One region of the Nocardiopsis sp. NPDC007018 genome, then DNA from elsewhere that is predicted to be linked to it. Evidence: predicted binding sites of a transcription regulator. Region 1 holds the regulator's gene; each other region holds the start of a gene.
What was found. The regulator HrcA, encoded in region 1, represses chaperone genes, less so after heat shock. The targets are predictions, from matches to a motif close to TTGGCACTCTCNNNNNGAGAGTGCCAA.

Region 2: ABZ635_RS26690 (FmdB family zinc ribbon protein) is a predicted target of HrcA. The motif match lies at 2,452-2,478, and genes of this name have one in related genera.
Region 3: groES (co-chaperone GroES) is a predicted target of HrcA. The motif match lies at 1,263-1,289, and genes of this name have one in related genera.

What each region holds. Positions count from the first base shown of each region.
Region 1 is NZ_JBEYHA010000035.1:6,549-11,517, forward strand. It holds gene ABZ635_RS18565 (DUF3097 domain-containing protein) at 722-1,561, opposite strand; gene hrcA (heat-inducible transcriptional repressor HrcA) at 1,738-2,751, shown strand; gene dnaJ (molecular chaperone DnaJ) at 2,756-3,895, shown strand; gene ABZ635_RS18580 (16S rRNA (uracil(1498)-N(3))-methyltransferase) at 3,892-4,635, shown strand; gene ABZ635_RS18585 (IS30 family transposase) at 4,744-4,969, opposite strand, start outside.
Region 2 is NZ_JBEYHA010000093.1:4,076-9,044, reverse strand. It holds gene ABZ635_RS26705 (D-alanyl-D-alanine carboxypeptidase family protein) at 1-557, shown strand, start outside; gene ABZ635_RS26700 (MscL family protein) at 663-1,070, opposite strand; gene ABZ635_RS26695 (Flp pilus assembly protein CpaB) at 1,148-1,813, opposite strand; gene ABZ635_RS26690 (FmdB family zinc ribbon protein) at 2,050-2,433, opposite strand; gene ABZ635_RS26685 (5-formyltetrahydrofolate cyclo-ligase) at 2,661-3,293, opposite strand; gene galU (UTP--glucose-1-phosphate uridylyltransferase GalU) at 3,445-4,383, shown strand; gene glp (gephyrin-like molybdotransferase Glp) at 4,517-4,969, shown strand, end outside.
Region 3 is NZ_JBEYHA010000037.1:14,170-19,138, forward strand. It holds gene groL (chaperonin GroEL) at 1-724, opposite strand, end outside; gene groES (co-chaperone GroES) at 827-1,135, opposite strand; gene ABZ635_RS19125 (SAM-dependent methyltransferase) at 1,362-2,693, shown strand; gene ABZ635_RS19130 (hypothetical protein) at 3,079-4,969, shown strand, end outside.

The sequences.
Region 1 (4,969 bases):
GGTCGGGCCCTGCGGGGCGGTGTAGCCCTGGACCCGCGTCTGCTGCTGGTACGGCTGGCCGTAACCGGCCACCGTGGGGGCCTGTGGGAACTGCGGCGGTTGCGCCGTCTGGGGCGGCTGGGGTGCCTGGGGTGAGGCGCCGGTGTGCGTGGCCCATTCCTGCCGCTGCCCGGCGGTGTGCCCCCATCCGGTCCGGGCCCCGGACTGACCGTACGCCGCTGGCCGCTGGCCACCGGTCGGCTGGTTCCAGGCGGGCTGCGCCCCGGTCTGCGGCCCCGGAGCCCGACCCTGGTGCGGCTGTCCCCAGCCCCGCTGCTCACCGCTGACCTGAGGGGCCCGGGGGCCGCCGTGGGCCTGGTCGTACGCCTGGGCCCGCTGTTGGTGGGAGGGCGCTCCCCAGCCGGGGTGCGGCCCGCTCTGGGGGGCCTGGCCGTGCTCCTGGACCTGCCGGTCGGCGTCGGACCCGTCCCGTTCGGCTCGCCCGCCGCTGCGCTCCGACGGGTTCGGGGGCGACTGCGGCCGGCCCTGGGGGTCATCCGGCGACGGATGACTGGACGGGGTCTCGCTCATGCTCTCCCTCGACTCCGCTGTTGGGTGCGCTGGGCGCGGTGCTGACCGGACGGACGGGGTCGGTACCGACGGCCCGCGGGTCCGGACGCGGGCCCGACGGGACCGGGACGCCGGCCCCGAGACCCCATCAGACCACGCGCTCGCGACAATCCTAGTGTTCCGGGGCGTGCGGTCCCGTGACGAAGTCGATGAGCTCTTCCACCCGGCCCAGCAGCGACGGTTCGAGGTCCCCGTAGCCGCGGACCGATCCCAGGATGCGGCGCCAGGCCTCCCCCGTCTCCATCCGCCACCCCAGGGCGTCCACGACGCCCTCCTTCCAGGGCAGCCCCTTCGGGACCTCGGGCCAGGCTCCGATCCCCACCGCGCCCGGGCGCACCGCCTGCCACACGTCCACGTAGGGGTGGCCGACGACGAGGACGTCCCCGCCCCGCACGCGCTCGGCGATCCGGCTCTCCTTGGACCCCGGCACCAGGTGGTCCACCAGCACCCCCAGCCGCCGTCCCGGACCCGGGGCGAACTCCGCCACCACGGCGGGGAGGTCGTCGACCCCCTCCAGGAACTCCACGGCCACGCCCTCCACCCGAAGGTCGTGCCCCCACACCTTCTCCACCAGCTCGGCGTCGTGGGCGCCCTCCACGTAGATCCGGCTCTCCCGGGCCGTGCGGGCCCGCGCGCCGGTCACCGCGATCGACCCCGAGGCGCTGCGCAACGGACCCCGCGGAGCCGCCGCCGGGCGCACCAGCGTCACCGGCTCGCCGTCCACCAGGAAGGCGGCCGGGCCCAGCTCGAACACCCTGCGGCGCCCGCCCCGGTCCTCCAGGGTCACCGCGACCTTGTCCCAGGACACCACGGCCCCGCAGAAGGTCTCGTCGGCGTCCTCCACGACCAGGTCACGGGTGAGGGGTATCTCGCGCACCGCACCCTTCTTCGGTCGCCGCCAGTCTCCCGCCAGAACGTCGCGGCCGTAACGGCCGGTTCCCTTGGTAACCACGGTGGTGCAGTCTACTGGTGCGGGGCCCGCGACACCCGTGGGCGGTGGCGCACGTCGCCGGTCCGCGGGGAAGAAGCGCCCCCCGTCACGGTGTTACTGCGAGCGGGTAGCCGGGAGGGTTTGCGCCCGGGCATAGAATTAGCACTGAGAACCTTGGAGTGCCAGGAGGTGGCGAGTTGCTGGATGAGCGCAAGCTCGCGGTCCTGCGTGCGGTCGTCGAGGACTTCGTCAACACCAACGAACCCGTGGGTTCGCGGGCGCTGGCGGACCGCCACCCCCTCGGTGTCTCCCCGGCGACCATCCGCAACGACATGGTCGCGCTGGAGGAGGACGGCTACATCACCCAACCCCACACCAGTGCGGGACGGGTGCCCACCGACAAGGGCTACCGGCTCTTCGTCGACCGGCTCTCCTCCGTCAAGCCCCTCTCGGCGGCCGAGCGCAGGGCCATCGAGTCCTTCCTCGGCGGCGCCGTGGATCTCGACGAGATCGTCGCCCGCACGGTCCGGCTGCTCGCGCAGCTCACCCGTCAGGTGGCGATCGTCCAGTACCCGTCGCTGACCCGCTCGTCGGTCCAGCACGTGGAGCTGGTGCCGCTCGGCGGCCAGCGCATCATGATGGTCGTCATCACCAACACCGGCCGGGTCGAACAGCGTGTCATCGACGTGCTGGGCTCGGTCACCGAACACGTGGTCGACGACCTGCGCGCCATGCTCAACCGCGCCATCGCGGGCAAGCACCTCGGCGACGTGCCGGACGCGGTGGAGGACCTGCCCGCCCAGGTCGCGCCGGAGGACCGGCCGGTCGCGGTCGCGGTCCTCACCGTCCTGCTGGAGAGCCTCGTGGAACGTCACGAGGAGAAGATCGTCCTGGCGGGCACCGCCAACCTCGCGGCCGTCGACTTCGCGGCCAGCCTGCGCGAGGTGCTGGAGGCGTTGGAGGAGAACATGGTCCTCATCCGACTGCTCGGCGAGGCCAAGGACCCCTCCATGCTCACGGTGCGCATCGGCGCGGAGAACTTCCACGAGGGTCTTCGGTCCACTTCCATCGTGTCGGCCGACTACGGTGTGGGAAACCAGTCGCTGGCCAAGATCGGAGTGGTGGGACCCACCCGTATGGACTACCCAGGGACCATGGGCGCCGTCCGTGCGGTGGCCCGGTATGTCGGACAGATTTTGGCAGGACAGTAACTCAGTGGCCAGAGACTATTACCAGGTTCTCGGGGTGCGTCGCGACGCGTCCAAGGACGAGATCAAGAAGGCGTACCGGCGGCTCGCGCGCGAGCTCCACCCGGACATCAACCCGGACCCCGCCACCCAGGAACGCTTCAAGGAAGTGACCCAGGCCTACGAGGTCCTCTCCGACGAGAACAAGCGTCGGATGTTCGACATGGGCCAGGACCCCTTCGCCCCGGGCGGAGGCGGTGCCGGAGGGTTCGGGCAGGCGGGCGGGTTCGCCTTCGACGACCTCATCGGCGCGTTCTTCGGCGGCGGGCACCCCGGCGCGCGCGGCCCCCGGGAACGGGTCCGTCGCGGGCGCAGCATCAAGCTCCGCATCGAGCTCGACCTCGTCGAGACCGCCTTCGGCGTCAGCCGGGAGATCACCTTCCCGACCGCCATCCTGTGCGAGACCTGCCAGGGCGAGGGCACCGCGGCCGGTTCGCACCGGACCACCTGCGACATGTGCCACGGCCAGGGCGAGGTCTCCCAGGTCACCCGCTCCTTCCTCGGCCAGGTCATGACCTCGCGGCCCTGCCCGCAGTGCTCCGGCCAGGGGTCGGTCATCACCAACCCCTGCGGCGACTGCGCGGGCGAGGGCCGGGTCCGGGAGAAGGTCACCCGCACCGTGAAGATCCCCGCCGGCGTCGACGACGGCACCCGCATCCAGCTCGCGGGCGAGGGCGAGGTCGGCCCCAACGGCGGACCGCGCGGCGACATCATCCTGGAGATCGTCCAGAAGCCGCACCCGACCTTCGAGCGGCGCGGCGACGACCTGCACTGCACCATCACCGTCCCCATGACGGCGGCGGCGCTCGGTGCCTCGTGCGCGTTCGACACCCTCGACGGCACGGAGAACATCGACCTGCGTCCGGGCACCAACTCCGGCCACGTCATCACCCTGCCGGGCAAGGGCGTCACCCACCTCGACGGCGGCGGCCGGGGCGACCTGCGCATCCGCGTGGACGTGGAGACCCCGGGCAAGCTGGACGAGGAGCAGGAGGCCCTGCTGCGCAAGTTCGCCGAGCTGCGCGGGGAGGACCAGAACCCGGGCCGCTTCAGCCCCGGCCACGGCGGGTTCTTCTCCAAGATCCGCGACGCCTTCGGAGCCAAGTGACCCCGCCGGTGTTCCTGGCCGGGACGGACGCCCTCGCGGGCGACCGAGTCCGGCTGGAGGGCGCGGAGGGCCGCCATGCCGTGGCGGTCCGACGCGTCCGCGAGGGCGAGACCGTCGACCTCTCCGACGGTCTCGGCCTGCGCGTGCGATGCGAGGTCGACGAGGTGGTCGGTAGGGACACCCTGGTGTGCCGGGTGGTGGAGCGCCGGAGCGAACCCGCGCCCAGCCCCCGGATCACCGTGGTCCAGGCCCTGCCCAAGCGCGACCGCGGCGAACTCGCGGTCGAGATGATGACCGAGGCCGGGGTGGACGCCGTCGTCCCCTGGTCGGCCGAACGCTGCGTCACGCAGTGGAAGGGCGACCGGGGCGCCAAGGCGCTCGCCAAGTGGCGGGCCAGCGCGCGCGAGGCCGCCAAGCAGGCCCGCCGGTCCCGCACACCCGAGGTCACCGAGCCCCTCGACCGCCGGGCGGTGTGCGCCCTGCTCGCCGAGGCGGACCTCGCGGTGGTTCTGCACGAGGAGGGCGCGCTCCGGCTGTCGTCACTGCCGCTGCCGACGGAACCGCGCGGTGCGGGGATCGTCCTGGTGGTCGGCCCGGAGGGCGGGATCTCCGAGGCCGAGCTGGCCGCCTTCGACGACGCCGGGGCTGTTCGGGCCCTGCTGGGCCCCTCGGTCCTGCGCACCTCCACCGCCGGGGTCGCGGCGCTCTCGGTCCTCCAGGCCCGAACCGGGCGTTGGTGACACCGGCGCCCGGAGCACCGCACGGCCGGTGAGCCGGCGGGGACCGGACACGGTGAAGGGCCCGTGGGATCTGGCGGATTCAACGGGTCCTCGCAACACCTCGTTGATTTAGACGAGTGTAGGCAGACGCTCGGCTGGAGTTTTCCAGCCGAGCGTCTTGCGTGGCCGACCGTTCAGCTTCTGAGCCACATGCTCCAGATCCAGCGGGCCGTGCACCGACAGATCCGTTCCCTTGGGAAAGTACTGCCGCAGCAGCCCGTTGGTGTTCTCGTTCGACCCGCGCTGCCAGGGCGAAGCCGGGTCGCAGAAGAACACCGGCACCCCCGTAGCCACC
Region 2 (4,969 bases), on a different contig from region 1:
CGTTCACGCAGCTGGAGCAGGCGGAGCTCGCGGCAGAGGTGGACTCGTTGCGGGAGCAGTCCGAGACGAGCATGAACGAGCTCACCGACGAACTGGAGTCGCGGGGGCTGGACCCCGAGGCGTACATGGCGGCGGCCGACTGCGACCCGAGCAAGGCGTCGAACGCGGGCGGCTACCCCAACGGCCTGCTCCCGCAGGAGGCGCTCTGCTCGCTCTACGACGACAAGTTCCTGCGCGCCGACGCGGCCGTCGAGTTCCTCCAGCTGAACGTGGAGTACGTCGAGGAGTTCGGCGAGAACATCTGCATCACCAGCGCCTACCGCGACCTGCCCAACCAGCACCGCGTGTACGCCGAGCAGCCGCCCGGCTTCGCGGCGATCCCGGGCACCAGTAACCACGGTCTGGGCGAGGCGATCGACCTCGGGTGCGGCATCCAGAACTTCCGGTCCGAGCGGTGGAACTGGATGGAGACCAACGGCGCCAAGTACAACTGGATTCACCCGGCCTGGGCCAAGTCGAGCCCCTTCGAGCCCTGGCACTGGGAGTACAAGGGTTAGGGCTTGTTTGGCCGGTACGACGCACGACCCGGAGGGCGGTCCCGTGGGGGCCGCCCTCCCGCGTGTCCGGGGGCTGGTCGGGGCCCGCCGGGGCGTCCCGGAACCCTAGGCGACGGTCTCCGGGGTGACCTCACTGGTGCAGTGGGGGCACTTGCTGGCCTTCTTGCTGATCTCCGTGACGCAGTGCGGGCACTCGCGGGTGGTGGCCTCCTCCGCCTTGATGAACTTCTCCATCAGCTTGCCCATGGGCAGCACCACGAGGAAGTAGAGCACCGCTGCGGTGATCAGGAACGACACCAGGGCGTCGACGAACGCCCCGTACAGGAACCGACTGCCGTTGATCTCGAAGTAGAGGTCCCCGAAGGTGGGGACGCCGCCGAAGATCCCCAGGAGCGGGGTGATGAACCCTTCGGTCAGGGCCGAGATGAGCCCGGCGAAGACGGAGCCGATGACGACCGCGACCGCCAGCTGCACCAGGTTTCCCTGGAGCAGGAACTTCTTGAAGCCTTCCATGGAACTGCCCTACGTGATCGTGAGTGGTGAACGCGCCGAACGGCGCCCGGACAGCTTTCACCACCCCTGGTCATCGGTCAACCGCGAATGGTGACAGACAGGCGCGAGGAGGGCGCGTGCCCGGCCAGGGCCCGGGCCTCCTCCCTGGTCGCGGCGATGACGACCAGTGCGCCGCCCTCCCCGCCGCCGCCCTCCTCGTCGGGAACGGACAGGACCGGGCGGTCGCCGACCACCTCGACGGCGGGCCCGGACCGGGCGGTCGGCCCGCCGAACGGATCGGCCCCGGCGGCTCCGGCGGCGGCCAGGACGTCCACCCGTCTGCCGGGGGAGAGCAGTCCCACCATCCCGGGGTCGGCCACACGCACCGGCACCGCGACCATGTCGGCGCCGTAGGGGAGCGCCGGGGGGTCGCTCAGGCGCGCGTCGGTGAGCACCTCGCCCCGGCGCACCGGGGCGTTCAGCGACATCCCGGCGGCCCGGTCGCCGGGGGACAGGGCCCCGTCGGGCGCGGCGCGCCCGGCCAGCGCCAGGGGGACGAGGTCGTCCTCGGACAGCGGCGCGCTGGCGTCGAGGTCCCGGGCCGCGGCCAGGACCCGGGTGACGGGCTCGGGAGGGGGCCGCAGCACCAGGACGGCGCAGAGTACGGCCAGGGCGGTCAGCAGCGAGGCGACGAGGCGCCGGTGGCGGTCGAGCAGGCGGAGCGGGCCGCTCCGGTGCCGGTACGGGGGCGGGGAGGGGGTCATGCCTCCAACGCTAGGCGGGCCGGGGGCGGTCCGAGGGGTTGTCCACAGGGGGGATTCCGGCGCGTTCACGCTCCGGTGCGGGTGGCTCCCCCGCGCGGTCAGCGGCCGTGCCGACACGCGTTCGGAGCCTCGGCCCCCGGGCCGCCGCCGCGCTCACTGCGCTCGAAGCCCCCCAGGAAGGACGAAAGCGCCGCCGAGGGGTCTCGGCGGCGCTGCCACGGTCAACGGTGGGTGGCTCAGCTGCTGGCGGCGGCGGTGCTGCCGCTGGTGCTCTTGCCGCTCGACGAGTCGCCGCCGGTGCCGGCACCCGCGGTCGAGGCGGCGGGGGCGGCCGCGCCGGAGTCGGAGGAGGCCTTGGCGGGCTCGGCGGCCTTGTCGCTCTTGGCCTCGGTGCCGCCGTCGGCGGAGTTGGAGCCGGTCAGGGCGGAGCTGTTCGTGGTGGACTTGCCGCTGTCGGTGCGGTAGAAGCCCGAACCCTTGAAGACGATGCCGACCGCGGAGTACACCTTGCGCAGGCGTCCCTCGCACTCGGGGCAGACCGTCAGCGAGTCGTCGCTGAAGCTCTGCACGACCTCCATCTGGGCGTCACACGCGGTGCACGCGTACTGGTACGTAGGCACTGTTCCGGGTCCTCCTTGCTGGCACTCACACCCGTCGACTGCTAAATAGTACGCGTTCGCCGACCGCCGCCGCGACAGCCCCTCGCCGTCCGTGTCCCGGGCGCCCCCGCGTGAGCGGGGCGGCTCCGGGCCGGTGGGGAGGGGACGCGCGTACCGGGGGCCCGTCCGGGACACGACCGCCAGCCATAACGCCGCGCCCGGGTGCCTTAATCCCCGTGCGGGCCGGGTCACCCCGGGTGGTCGCCGGTCCAGACGGCCGATTCCGGATCGAACACCCGCAGCCCGCCGCCGGGGGTCACCACCGCGTCCACCGGGCGGTCGTGCGCCTCCGAGGGCAGCAGGTCCACGAACTCCTCGTCGTGCACCACGGCGATCGCCGGAGTGCTCGGACCCCGGAGCGGCAGCGCGCGGTCGTAGCAGCCCGCGCCGCGCCCCATCCGCGTCCCGCGCCGGTCCACGGCCACGGCCGGGCACACCACCGCTTCGGCGCGGTCCAGCGCCCCGACCCCGTACCGCCGACCGGTCGGCTCCAGCAGCCCGTGCCCGGCGGGGGCGAGACCGGCCGGGCCGTCGTAGTCCGCCCAGTCCAGCGACCCGTCGGGAAGGAAGACCGGGAGGAGCACCCGCGTGCCCCGCCCGCGCAGGGCGTCCACCAGCTCCCGGGTGCCGGGCTCGCCTCCCACGGAGTAGTAGCAGGCGACGGTCCCGGCCGCGGCCAGCCGCGGCAGCCCCAGGAGGGCGTCGCGGATCGCCGAACCCGCGCGGTCGCGCTCACGCTGGCTCCGCTCCCGCCGCTCGGCGAGCAGACGGGTGCGCAGCGCGCGCTTGGCGGCGCGTTCGGGGTCGTTCGTGGCAGCCATGGGGTCCAGTGTGGCACCCGGAGCCGGGTTCCCCGAGGGGGTGAACACCCGGTTGCGGTTTCCACGCGTTCGCCCGAAACAGCGGGGACTTCTCGGCCACGGGGCGGTATCAGGCCACGTAACCGGGGTTGTCTGTCCTAAAGTGCCGTTCATGAGCGCCGACACCGATCAGAAGCGACCCCGTACCGACGCCGCCGTGACCAAGGCGGTCGTACCGGCGGCCGGGCTGGGCACCCGCTTCCTTCCCGCCACCAAGGCCACCCCCAAGGAGATGCTGCCGATCGTGGACAAGCCCGCGATCCAGTACGTCGTGGAGGAGGCCGTCGAAGCCGGGCTCAGCGACGTGCTCATGATCACCGGGCGCAGCAAACGCTCCATCGAGGACCACTTCGACCGCGCCTACGAGCTGGAGGAGGCGCTCGCGGCCAAGGGCGAGGACGACAAGCTCAGGTCGGTCCGCGAGTCCAGCGACCTCGCCCAGGTGCACTACGTCCGCCAGGGCGAGCCCCGGGGGCTGGGACACGCCGTGCTGTGCGCGGAGGCCCACGTCGGCGACAACCCCTTCGCGGTGCTCCTCGGCGACGACCTCATCGAGTCCGCCGACCTGCTCCGCCGCATGATCGAGGTGCGCCAGGCCAGGGGCGGCAGCGTCGTCGCGCTCATGGAGGTGGAGCCCGAGCAGGTTTCGCTCTACGGCTGCGCGGCGGTGGAGACCACCGACGAAGACGACGTCGTCACCGTCACCGACCTGGTCGAGAAGCCCTCCCCGGACCAGGCGCCCAGCCGGTGGGCGATCATCGGCCGCTACGTGTGCGACCCGGCGGTCTTCCCGGTCCTGCACGACACCCCTCCCGGCCGGGGCGGGGAGATCCAGCTGACCGACGCCCTCAAGGACCTGGCGCGTATCCCGGCCGAGCGGGGCGGCGGCGTGCACGGTGTGCTGCTGCGCGGGAACCGCTACGACACCGGGAACAAGGCCGAGTACATCCGCACCGTGGTCGAGTTCGCCTGCGGGCGCCCGGACCTCGCGGACGAGCTCCTGCCCTGGCTGAGGGAGTTCCTGGACCGCCAGGAGCGGCTCCGGGGCTGATCGTTGCGGGGCGGGCCCGTACCCGTCCCGTCGCGGGGTCCGGGCGCCCGGGGGCGGAGGTGGCCACAATGGGTCCGGTGCCCCTCGGCGACGGGGCGGCACCTCCAGCGCGTCCGCGACCCGGAAGGACCTCATGAAGAGCGTCGAACAGCACATCTCCGACCTCCTGGGCCTGGTCGCCGTGCCCGAACCGACCGAGCTCGACCTGCTGCGGGCCCACGGGACGGTGCTCGCCGAGCCGGTCGTCTCCCCGGTGTCCCTGCCGGGCTTCGACAACTCGTCGATGGACGGCTACGCGGTACACGCCGCCGACCTGGCCGACGCCTCGGCCGCGCACCCGGTCCGGCTCCCCGTGGTGGCCGACATCCCGGCGGGCGACGCGAGCCCAACGGCGATCCGGCCCGGGCTGTGCGCCCGGATCATGACCGGGGCCCCCATGCCCGAGGGCGCCGACGCCGTGGTCCCGGTGGAGTGGACCGACGGCGGCACCGTGGAGGTGTCCGTCGACCGCCCCGCGCGACCGGGCTCCTTCGTGCGGCGCCGGGGCGAGGACGTCCACGAGGGCGCGACCGTACTGGGGGCGGGG
Region 3 (4,969 bases), on a different contig from region 1:
TGCTCTGCACGACCTGCTCGAGGAGCGGCAGCAGCTCGTTGAGGTTGCCGATCTTGCCCTGGCTGATCAGGATCTGCGCGTCCTCCAGGACGGCCTCCTGACGGTCGCCGTCGGTGACGAAGTAGGGCGAGATGTAACCCTTGTCGAACTGGAGGCCCTCGGTGAAGTCGAGCTCCAGACCGAAGGTCGGGGACTCCTCCACCGTGATGACGCCGTCCTTACCGACCTTGTCGAAGGCCTCGGCGATGAGGTCGCCGATCTGGGCGTCCTGCGCCGAGTTGGTCGCCACGTAGGCGATGTCGGCGCGCTCCTTGATCGGCACGGCGCGGTCGAGCAGGATCTCGGAGACCCGGGCGGCCGCGGCGTCGATGCCCTTCTTGAGGGACATCGGGGAGGCGCCGGCGGCGACGCTGCGCAGGCCCTCGCGGACCAGCGCCTGCGCCAGCACGGTGGCGGTGGTGGTGCCGTCACCCGCGGCGTCGTTGGTCTTGGTGGCGACCTCCTTGACCAGCTGCGCGCCCAGGTTCTCGTAGGGCTCGTCCAGCTCGATCTCACGGGCGACGGTCACGCCGTCGTTCGTGATGGTGGGGGCGCCGAACTTCTTGTCGATGACGACGTTGCGGCCGCGCGGGCCGAGCGTCACCTTGACGGCGTTGGCGAGGCGGTCAACGCCCCGTTCGAGGGCGCGGCGGGCGTCGTCCTCGAACTCCAGGATCTTCGGCATGTGTCAGTACTTCCTCTAGCGGTTCGGGTCGAAAGAGAACATCCCGCACCGCCCGGCCGCGAGGCCGACCGGTGCGGGATGTCGAAGGCTCTGAGCCGAGAGCTACTTCTCGACGACCGCGAGGAGGTCGCGGGCGGAGAGAACCAGGTACTCCTGGCCGTCGTACTTGACCTCGGTGCCGCCGTACTTGCTGTAGAGGACGACGTCGCCGACGTTCACGTCGAGGGCGACGCGCTTGCCGTTGTCGTCGAGGCGACCGGGACCCACGGCCAGGATCTCGCCCTCCTGGGGCTTCTCCTTGGCGGTGTCCGGGATGACCAGGCCAGACGCGGTGGTCTGCTCGGCCTCCAGGGTCTTGACCACGACGCGGTCCTCAAGCGGCTTCAGCACGGTCTTGGTGGCGGTCGACACGGTGTGACCTCCCCCTTCAAAGTCTCGGTGTCACTGATGTCGGCCCGCGCGTGGGCACGGACCAACCACGTAAAAGGGGCGACCGCGGCGGCCTGTCGTCGCGGGTGCCAGACCGGCCTCGTCGCGTTTAGCACTCTACCCCCGAGAGTGCCAGAATGGAAATGTGGTGGGACACCGGACCGAGGGGCCGACCCACCCCACCGTCGTGCCCACAGCAGGAGGTTCCATGCGCGTTCCGGCGTTCTCGGCGCTGCTCACCCACGAGGGCCGGGAGATCCTGCGCGAGGCGGACCCCGAGACCGTGGCCCGCGACCCCCTGGCGGCCGCCTCCCGGCTGCGAGCCGACCCCAGGGTCGCCGCACTGGCCCCCGACATCCCGGTGTCCGAGCTGGTCAACGCGGTGATGACCCAGGTGAGCCTGCGCGGTCGCGGCCGGGCCAAGTTCGGGGAGAACGCCGCACGCATGTTCTTCACCCCGAACGGGCTGGAGCAGTCCACCCGGCGGACGGTGGCCGCGTACCGCGCGGAGCGCACCGCCCGCCACCTGCCCGACGCGGTGGCCCGGGGCGCGTTCGCGGGCGACCTGTGCTGCGGGATCGGCGCGGACCTGCTCGCCCTGGCCGCGCGCGGTGTGCCGGTCGAGGGCGTGGACGCCGACCCCCTGACGGTGGCGGTGGCCCGCGCCAACATCGAGGCGCTGGGGCTCGCGGAGTACGCGCGGGTCCGCGAGGGCGACGTGAACGCGGTGGCCCCCGGCGACCACCCCCTGCTGTTCTGCGACCCCGCCCGGCGCGGCGGGCGCGGCCGGGTGTTCGACCCGTCCGCCTACTCGCCGCCGTGGGACGTGGCCACCCGGCTGGCCGAGGGCGCGGAGGCCGCCTGTCTCAAGGCCGCGCCGGGCATCCCGCACGAGGTCCTCTCCCCCGCCGCCTCGGCCGAGTGGATCTCGGTCGACGGCGAACTGAAGGAGACCGCGCTGTGGTTCGGTGGCCTGGGCTTCGACCAGGCCCCGGGACCGGGAGCGGGCAAGGGCTCCGGCGGCGGCCCCGGCCCGAGCGCGGGCCACGGCGCCCCCCGGCGGCGCGCGACCGTCCTGCACGAGCGGGAGGGCCTGCTGGCCAGCGAGGGCGCGTCGGCGCACCTGGACGAGGTGCCCGGCCTGGGCCCGGCGCCGGTCGCCCCGGCCCGGCGCTACCTGTACGACCCCGACCCGGCGGTGGTCCGCTCGCACCTGGTGGCGGAGGCGGCGGCTCGGGTGGACGGCGCCCTGCTGGACGAGCGGATCGCCTACTTCACCTCGGACCGTGCCGAGCGCTCACCTCTGTGGCGGGTCCTGGAGGTACTGGAGTTCGCGCCGTTCTCCTTGAAACGGCTGCGTTCCTCGGTCCGTGCGCACAAGGCCGGAACGGTAACGATCAAGAAACGCGGTTCGGCGGTGGACACCGAGAAACTCCGGCGCGACCTGCGTGCCTCCGGGCCGGAATCCGTGACGGTGGCGCTCACCCGAATCGGAGAGAAACCGTTCTACCTGCTGTGCCGCGAAACCGAGGCGGCGTAGGGGCTCCGGAAGGCCTCCGACTCCACCCCGAGCCCGATGCGGGCCGGATCACATCGGCACGGGGCGCACGGACCATATCGTTATCTTCCACACCCATATCTTTCGCCGACCCCTGGGGTCGAGCGGGGCGATGTCGTTAAACTGGCGCCGCAGATTCCTTTCCCTTCTCATGGGTTCACCCGGAAGGCCGTGTCCGTTCGATCCGCCCAGCGGTTCGGTCGGCGCTCGAACCGCGCCCTCCACACGCACGCACAGTCACGTTTCCGTCACATTGGGACGCACATCGTGCGGGGCCACGCCCACCCGGGGACCATCGGGAACCCGTCCGCGCGACCACCGTGCGGCGACAGCGGGCGGGAGCGCCAGAACCATAAGGAGCACCTCGGTGGAACAGACCAATCACAACTTCCTCAACGGAGGAGGTCAGGCCGGAGTCTCCGACCGGATGCGTGACCTGCTCTCCCAGGCCGCCCAGGAGCACGTCTCCGAGCAGAAGTCGCAGGGTGCGGTCAGCGAGGAGATGCGCCAGCGCCTCGAGGGCATGGAGTGGCTGCTCCGCGAGCTGCGCGAACGCGAACTCACCGCGCTCGCCGAGGCGATCACCGCCGTCGACGGTCGGATCGACGACTTCCTGGCCCGCCCGCCGGAGTGGGCCGAGGCGCTCGCCGAGCACATAGAGGTGGTCGGCAGGCAGGTCAAGCCGCTGTCGGAGATGTCGACCCTGCGGGCCGACACCCAGCGCGTGGCCGGTCACCTCGACACCGCCCTCACCCGGCTCCAGCGCATGGGCGAGACCGGCAACCGGACCGCCGAGCAGGTCACCGAGGTCGGCGAGCGCGTCACCGAGCTGGGCGAGACCATGAGCACCCGCCTGGACTCCCTCGACAAGGCCCTGACCGAACTGGGCACCCGGACCGAGGCCATCGAGGCCGCCCTGACCGCCCTGGACACCACCCTGGGCGAACGCCACGAGGAACTGTCCGCCACCGTCCGCACCACCCTGGCCGAGAGCCGCGAGGAGCTGTCCGAGGCCGTCTCCCAGAGCCGCACAGCCGTCGAGACCGCCGTGCGCGAGAGCCGCGAGGCTCTGGAGAGCGCGGGCCGGGAGAACCGCGAGGCACTGGAGACCACCGGCCGGGAACAGCACGAGGCCCTGGCCACCGCCGTGCGCGAGCACCGCGAGGCCCAGGAGACCGCCACCGCCGCCCTCGGCGAGCGGGTCACCACCGAGCTCGACGAGCGCGTCACCGCCACCCTCACCTCCGCCCTGGAGGAGCGCACCGCCGAACTGCGCGGCTTCGTCGAGGAGCGCACCGCCGAACAGCACGCGACCCTGCTCTCCCGCCTCCAGGAGAACACCGGTGAGCTCGGCGAGCGCACCACCGCCCTGGCCGAGGAGCTGGGCGCCCTGGCCACCGCCTCCGGCGAACGCCACGACGCCCTCACCCAGGAGCTCAAGGACCACGCCGCCGCCTCCCTGCGGCGCCACGAGGAGCTCACCAGCAAGGTCACCGAGAGCGCCGGGCACCTCAACACCCAGGCCGAGGAGAACCACGCCGAGGCCGTCGCCGCCGTCGCCGACGTCACCGGTTCGCTCGCCAAGCTGCGGGAGAACCACGACAAGTCCCTGAACGAGGTGCGCACGCACCTGCGTCAGCGCCTGTCCGAGCTCGACGAGCAGATCGAGCTGGGCCGCACCGAGACCCGCGAACACGCCGAGACCACCGCCCAGGGGCTGCGCGAGTCGCTCACCCAGCGCACCGACGCCCTTTCGGCACGGATCGCCGAGGACGCCAAGAAGGTCGCGGCCGACCTCGCCGAGCTGCGCGCGTTCGTGCAGGAGGACAACGCCAGGCTCGCCATCGAGGCCGAGGAGCGGCACCAGAGCCTCACCGAGGCCCTCACCGACCAGGCCGACTCCCACCGGACGGCGCTCGATGACCGCCTGGAGCGCCACCGCGAGGGGCTCACCGGCAAGGTCGACAACCACCTGTCGCAGATCACCGGCAAGGTCGACCACGAGCTGGGCCGCCTCACCGACCGGTTCGACACCTTCGAGGGCCACTTCGAGGGGAGCTTCGAGGGCGTCGAAGGCAAGATCGACCGCGTCGACGGGCGCATCGACGGCCTCAACGGCCGCCTCGACGGGATCGACGGCCGCGTCAACGGCGTCGAGGGCCAGTTCGAGGGCGTCAGCGGACACTTCGAGGGTGTCGACGGCCGTATGGAGGCCATCGACGACCGGCTGGAGGCGCTCAACCAGCGCCTCAACCAGC